Marichromatium purpuratum 984: one gene and its partner. The protein of the gene in region 2 interacts with the protein of the main gene of each other region in a pairwise test. Links are inferred from orthologs where the notes say so. Each region holds a gene or a part of one and is shown on either strand. Other genes may lie near its edges. The genes, in order: leuS and ligA.

The links.
Region 1: the proteins of ligA (region 2) and leuS interact in binary tests that used the Escherichia coli proteins (3 or more experiments, as listed by UniProt). The link is inferred for Marichromatium purpuratum 984 from one-to-one orthologs.

Annotation. Positions count from the first base shown.
Region 1 is NZ_CP007031.1:192,502-195,940, forward strand. The notes cover bases 57-3,183. They hold leuS (leucine--tRNA ligase), read left to right. Parts: upstream 57-407; coding sequence 408-2,960; downstream 2,961-3,183. Other genes in these bases: MARPU_RS00890 (LPS-assembly lipoprotein LptE), read left to right, coding at 3,031-3,183. In the rest of the region: more of MARPU_RS00890, read left to right, coding at 3,184-3,439.
Region 2 is NZ_CP007031.1:488,146-491,491, reverse strand. The notes cover bases 186-3,219. They hold ligA (NAD-dependent DNA ligase LigA), read right to left. Parts: upstream 2,820-3,219; coding sequence 552-2,819; downstream 186-551. Other genes in these bases: MARPU_RS02235 (cell division protein ZipA), read right to left, coding at 2,816-3,219. Outside these bases: MARPU_RS02245 (hypothetical protein), read right to left, coding at 1-139; more of MARPU_RS02235, read right to left, coding at 3,220-3,346. UniProt on the Escherichia coli protein: DNA ligase that catalyzes the formation of phosphodiester linkages between 5'-phosphoryl and 3'-hydroxyl groups in double-stranded DNA using NAD as a coenzyme and as the energy source for the reaction.

The DNA of each region.
Region 1 (3,439 bases), 300 kb from region 2 along the record:
CCCGGGGCGAAGACAGCGGGCATCGGGCGACACCCGGTGTGGATCGCGTCGACTCCAGCATAGCAAAAGGGCGCTAGCGGGACTCGGCGGCTAGGATTTTGAACCGCAAAGACACCGGGGGCTTGAACCGCAAAGGCGCTAAGAGCGCGAAGATGAAGAAAGGCTTCCAGCTGCCAGCCTCCAGTGAGGGGGCTGGCTTGTCTCGTCGCGTCGCGGTTGACCGCACACCGATACTGGAGGCTGTTCGCTGAAGGCTGTCGCTCTCTTCGCGTCCTTTGGGTCTTTGCGGTTCAATCTCTCGATCGCCGGCCACCGACGGCTGCCTCCCCCCCGGTCGCCGTGCATCATCGAGCTGGGTTATGCTTTCGTCATCATTCCAACCCCAGTTGTCACAAGACCGAAGACCCATGCAGACCGATTACGATCCGTGCGCCGTCGAGGCCGCGGCCCAACGCTATTGGGAAGAGCACCAGTCCTTCAAGGCCGTCGAGGACAGCTCGCGCGAGAAGTTCTACTGCCTGTCGATGTTCCCCTATCCCTCGGGGCGGCTGCACATGGGGCACGTGCGCAACTACACCATCGGCGACGTGATCGCACGCTACCAGCGCATGCTCGGCAAGAACGTGCTCCAGCCGATGGGCTGGGACGCCTTCGGCCTGCCGGCGGAGAACGCCGCGATCACCCACGGCATTCCGCCGTCGCAGTGGACGCGCTCGAACATCGCCTACATGAAGGACCAGCTCAAGAAGCTCGGCTTCGGCTACGACTGGGATCGTGAGCTGGCCACCTGCGACCCCGACTACTATCGCTGGGAGCAGTGGCTGTTCACCCGGCTGATCGACAAGGGCCTGGCCTATCGTGCCAAGGCGATGGTCAACTGGGACCCGATCGACCAGACCGTGCTCGCCAACGAGCAGGTGATCGACGGGCGCGGCTGGCGCTCCGGTGCGCCGATCGAGAAGCGCGAGATCACCCAGTGGTGCGTGCGCATCACCGACTACGCCGAGGAGCTGCTCACCGCGCTCGACGGTCTCGACGGCTGGCCGGAGCGGGTGCGCACCATGCAGCGCAACTGGATCGGCCGTTCCGAGGGCGTGCACATGACCTTCGGCGTGGCCGACAGCGACGAGACGCTGGGCATCTACACCACCCGCCCGGACACCGTGATGGGCGTGACCTATGTCGCCGTCGCCGCCGAGCACCCGCTGGCGCGTCGCGCCGCCGAGACCGATCCGGCGCTCGCCGCCTTCATCGAGGAATGTCGCCAGGGCGGGATCTCCGAGGCCGAGATCGAGACCATGGAGAAGAAGGGTCATCCCCTCGGCATCGACGCCATCCACCCGATCACCGGCGAGCCGGTGCCGATCTATGCCGCCAACTTCGTGCTCATCGGCTACGGCACCGGCGCGGTGATGGCCGTCCCCGCGCACGACCAGCGCGACTGGGAGTTCGCCGAGCGCTACGGCATCGCCAAGCGCGCGGTGATCCGCCCGGCCGATGCCGAGAGCTGCGACATCAGCGCCGCGGCCCTCACCGACAAGGGCGTGCTGTTCAACTCCGGCGAGTTCGACGGTCTGACCTCCGAGCAGGCCTTCGACGCCATCGCCACCTGGCTCGGCGAGCAGGGCAAGGGCGAGCGCACCGTCAACTTCCGCCTGCGCGACTGGGGCGTGTCGCGCCAGCGCTACTGGGGCTGTCCGCTGCCGGTGGTCAATACCGCCGACGGCGAGGCGCGTCCCGAGACCGAGCTGCCGGTGCGTCTGCCCGAGGACGTGGTGGTCGACGGCTCCGGCTCGCCGCTCAAGCGCATGCCCGAGTTCTCCGAGCTCGGTAACGGCGAGACCCGCGAGACCGACACCTTCGATACCTTCTTCGAGTCGAGCTGGTACTACGCCCGTTACTGCTCGCCGGACTGCGACACCGCCATGCTCGACGAGCGCGCCAAGTACTGGCTGCCGGTCGATCAGTACATCGGCGGCATCGAGCACGCGGTGCTGCACCTGCTCTATGCCCGTTTCTTCCACAAGCTGATGCGCGACGAGGGCCTGGTCGACTGCGACGAGCCCTTCACCAAGCTGCTCACCCAGGGCATGGTGGTGGCCGAGACCTGGTATCGCGAGGACGCCGACGGGCGCAAGCAGTGGTTCAATCCCGCCGAGGTCGTGCCGGTGCGCGACGACAAGGGGCGGGTGGTCTCGGCGGTGCTCGAGGCCGACGGCGAGCCGGTGACCTACGGCGGCATCGAGAAGATGTCGAAATCGAAGAACAACGGTGTCGATCCGCAGACGCTCACCGAGCGCTACGGCGCCGACACGGTGCGGCTCTACACCATGTTCACCTCGCCGCCGGACCAGTCGCTGGAGTGGAACGACGAGGGTGTCGAGGGTGCCTTCCGCTTCATCAAGCGGCTGTGGGCGTTGGCCGCCGCTGAGGCCGAGACGATCCGCGCCGGTGCCGCGCCGGCCGACCTCGACGAGGCGGCCAAGGCCGCGCGTCTGGAGATCCACGGCGCACTCAAGAAGGCCCTGTTCGACTATCAGCGCAACCAGTTCAACACCGTGGTGTCGGGCTGCATGAGCATGGTCAACACCCTCTATCGGCTGGAGTCGGCGGCGCGCGCGCAGGTGCTGCGCGAGGGCGTGAGCATCGTGCTGCGGCTGCTCGGCCCGATCGCGCCGCACGTCACCCACCATCTGTGGCGCGACCTCGGCTTCGGCGACGACATCCTCGCCGCGCCCTGGCCCGAGGTCGACGAGTCGGCGCTGGTGCAGGACTGCATCGAATACGTGGTGCAGGTCAACGGCAAGGTGCGCGCCAAGATCAAGGTCGCGGCCGACGCCGACAAGGTGGCGATCGAGGCCGCCGCGCTGGCCGACGAGCACGCACGCAAGTTCATCGGCGACAAGACCGTGCGCAAGGTGATCGTGGTACCGAAGAAGCTGGTCAACATCGTCGCCTGAGGTGCGCCCCTCCTCGGGGCCGCTCCCGGCGAGGGGTGTCGCGAGACGCGAGAGACGGAGTGAGCAACGAATGAGCCGATCGATGCCCGGTGGCCGGGGTCCGTGGATGGTGCTGCTGACGGCGGTGCTGCTGGCGCTCGCCGGCTGTGGCTTCCAGCTGCGCGGCAGCGTCGAGATCCCGCCGACGCTCAACCCGCTCTATATCCAGGCCGATGCCGGCTCGCCGGTGCGGCGCGCCCTGCTCGATCTGCTCGCGGGCAGCGACGTCGAGGTGACCCGCAACGCCACCGAGGCGCGGATGGTGTTGCGCATCCTCGCCGAGACCAGCTCCTCGCGGGTCGCCGCGGTCGATATCAACGGCAAGACCCTGGCCTACGAGCTGCACTACATGGTGCAGTTCGACGCCCTCGGCGAGGCTGGGGTGCAGCTGGTCGCGCCGCAGGGTCTGGATCTGGTGCGCACCTTCGACAACCCCGACG
Region 2 (3,346 bases):
GACACTGGCGGACCTCGTCGATGGTGGAGGCCGAGAGAGGATGGCGCATCCCCTGCGGCGGGGTGAGATCACGCACGATCGCGGTCAGCGTCTTGCGCATGGTGATCAGGATCTGCTGCTCGGGGGACAGTTCGCTCATGATCGATCCCTGCGGTGAGGGCGGCATGCCGCCGTGAAACCCCGCGGGCGAGACCGCCAGCCCGCGCCCCAATCTTGCATCAGCCGCCGCCGCCGGGCAATGGGGGAAGGGGCGACAGTCGCCAGCTACCAGCGATCAGCCCCCAGCCGACAGTGGGCGTGCACACCGGCGTCAGCGGCGACAGACGAGCCCGCCCACCAACTGGTGACTGGCGGGCAGAGCCTCCCCTGCTCGTCTCGATCGTCTTTACCGCTGTCGTCGAGTACCAGCTTCCACATAAAAAGTGGCCGCTAAAGCGCTTTTAAAACGCGTTCTTTGCACCCTTTGAGTCTTAGCGGTTCAATTTGCTGGCGGCTGGCGGCTGGCGGCTGGCGGCTGGCGGCTGGCGGCTGGCGACTGACGGCTGGCGGCCCTACCCAGCGCCGCCGATCAGCGCCTCGAGGCCGGCCTCGTCGATCACCTCGACACCGAGGTCGCGGGCGCGGGCGAGCTTGGAGCCGGCGGCCTCGCCGGCGAGCAGATAGTCGGTCTTGCCCGAGAGGCTGCTGCTCACCCGCGCGCCCAGCGACTCGACCCACGCCTTGATCTCGGGCCGGGGGCGGCTCAGGGTGCCGGTGATGACCAGGGTCAGACCGGCGAGCGGTCGGGCTGCGGGCTCGACCGGGGCGTCATCGGCCTCCGCTGCGCCCTGCTCCGGCCAGTGCACGCCGACCTCGCGCAAGGCCGCGATCGCCTCGCGATTGTGTGGCTGGGCGAAGAAGGCGACGATGTGCGCCGCGACCACCGGGCCGATGCCCTCGATCAGGCTCCGGGTCTCGGCGCGCAAGTCTTCGGCGTCGGCCGCGCGCAGCGCCTCGAGGGTGCCGAAGTGCTCGACCAGCGCCTCGGCGCGCGGCTGGGTCAGACCACGTACGCCGAGCCCGAGCAGCCAATCGACCGGCGTCACCCCCGAGGTTGGATCGGCAGCATCGGCCAGGGCTGCGGCCAGGGCTGCGGCGGTCACCGGACCGATCCCGCGCACCCCGCGCCGCTGCACGAAATCGCCCTCGCGCGCCGCCATCAGCGCGTCCAGCGAGCCGAAGCCGCGCGCCAGCGCGCGCGCCGTGCTCTCGCCGACCTCGCGGATGCCGAGTGCATAGACGAAGCGGGCGAGATCGGTCGAGCGGGCGCGATCGAGCGCGGCGATCAGGTTCGCCGCCGACTTCTCGCCCATGCGTTCGAGTCCGGCGAGCTGCGCCTGATCGAGCCGGAACAGATCGGCCGGTCCGTGCACCAGCTCGCGCTCGACGAGCTGATCGATCAGCTTGTCGCCCAGCCCCTCGATGTCGAGCGCGCGACGCGAGGCGAAGTGCTTGAGCGCCTCCTTGCGCTGCGCCGGGCAATAGAGCCCGCCGGAGCAGCGCGCCACCGCCTCGCCCTCGGGACGGACGACATCGGCACCGCACACCGGACAGTGCGCGGGCAGCGCCACCGCCTTGGCGTCGGCGGGACGGCGCTCGACCAGCACCCGCACCACCTCGGGGATGACATCCCCGGCACGCCGCACATAGACGGTGTCGCCGATACGCACGTCCTTGCGCACCACCTCGTCCATGTTGTGCAGGGTCGCGTTGGCAACCGTGACGCCGCCGACCTGGACCGGGGCGAGCCGCGCCACCGGGGTGACGGCGCCGGTGCGCCCGACCTGGAACTCGACCGCCTCGACCCGGGTGAGCGCCTCTTGGGCCGGGTACTTGAAGGCGATCGCCCAGCGCGGCGCGCGGGCGACGAAGCCGAGGGCCTGCTGGTCGGCCAGCGCGTCGACCTTGAACACCACCCCGTCGATGTCATAGGGCAGCTGTTCGCGCTGCGCGCCGATGCGACGCTGATAGGCATCGCAGCCGTCCAGCCCGCTCACCCGTTCGAGCTGCGGCGAGAGCGGCAGTCCCCAGTCGCGCAACGCCTGCAGCATCTGGAACTGGGTCGCGCACGCCGGCCCGCCCTCGACCGCGCCGAAGCCGTAGCAGACGAAGGCCAGCGGTCGGGTCGCGGTGACCGCGGGGTCGAGCTGACGGAGGCTGCCGGCGGCGGCGTTGCGTGGGTTGGCGAAGGTGCGCTGGCCGCTCTCGCGCATCCGCGCGTTGAGCCGGGCGAAGCCCTCGGTCGGCAGCACGATCTCGCCGCGTACCTCGAGCAGGCGCGGCCAGTCGGCACCGCGCAGCCGCAGCGGCACGCTGCGCACGGTCCGCACCTGGGCGGTGACGTCCTCGCCCCGACGGCCGTCGCCGCGGGTGGCGGCACGGGTCAGCACCCCATCCTCATAGGTGAGATTGATCGCCAGTCCGTCGAGCTTGGGCTCGGCGACGAAGTCGACCGCCTCGCGCCCCAGCGCCTTGCCCACGCGCGCGGTGAAGGCGGCCAGCTCCTCGGCGCTCTTGGCGTTGTCGAGCGAGAGCATCGGCAGCCGGTGCTCGACCTCGGCGAAGGCCGCCAGCGGCTCGGCGCCGACACGCTGGGTCGGCGAGTCGGGGCCGACCAGCTCGGGGTATTCGGCCTCGAGCGCCAGCAGCTCGCGCAACAGACGATCGTAGGCATCGTCCGGGATCTCTGGATCGTCGAGCACGTAATAGCGATAGTTGTGATGGAGCAGTTCGGCGCGCAGCGCCTCGGCGCGGGCGCGCGCCGAATCGGGCGGGTTCAATTCAGGGTCACTCCGGCCCACAGGCGCTCGTTCTCACGCACTGCGCGGCGCATCTCTTCTTCTTTCTTGATCGACAACGGCTTGCGGTGATCGTCATGAACCTCGCCGTCGAGCATGGTGGCGAGCTTGCGGGCGGTGGCGATCATCTCGTCGAACACCGCCATGTCCTCCGGCTCGCCCTCGAGTTGGGCGAACAGCAACAGCCCGGGGGTGGAGAAGGTCTCCATCTCGTCGAAGGGGAAGATACCGGGCTTGACCATGTTGGCCATGCTGAAGGCGTAACGCGGCTCGCCGTCGAGGGTATCGGTGTAGTGGAAGATCTCCATCTCGCCGGGGTGCAGGCCACAGGTCTCGGCCACGTCCATCAGCGCCTCGCCGGCGAACGGCCGTTCGTCCGGAGCGACCACGCTCACCTGCAACAACAAGGGCGCAGGCGGCTCGAGCGCCTGCTGGTGCACGGCCTCCAGCGTGTCATCGAAGTCCTCGGGGACGTCCTCTCGCGCCTCGCGACGACGGGCCTCGCGCGG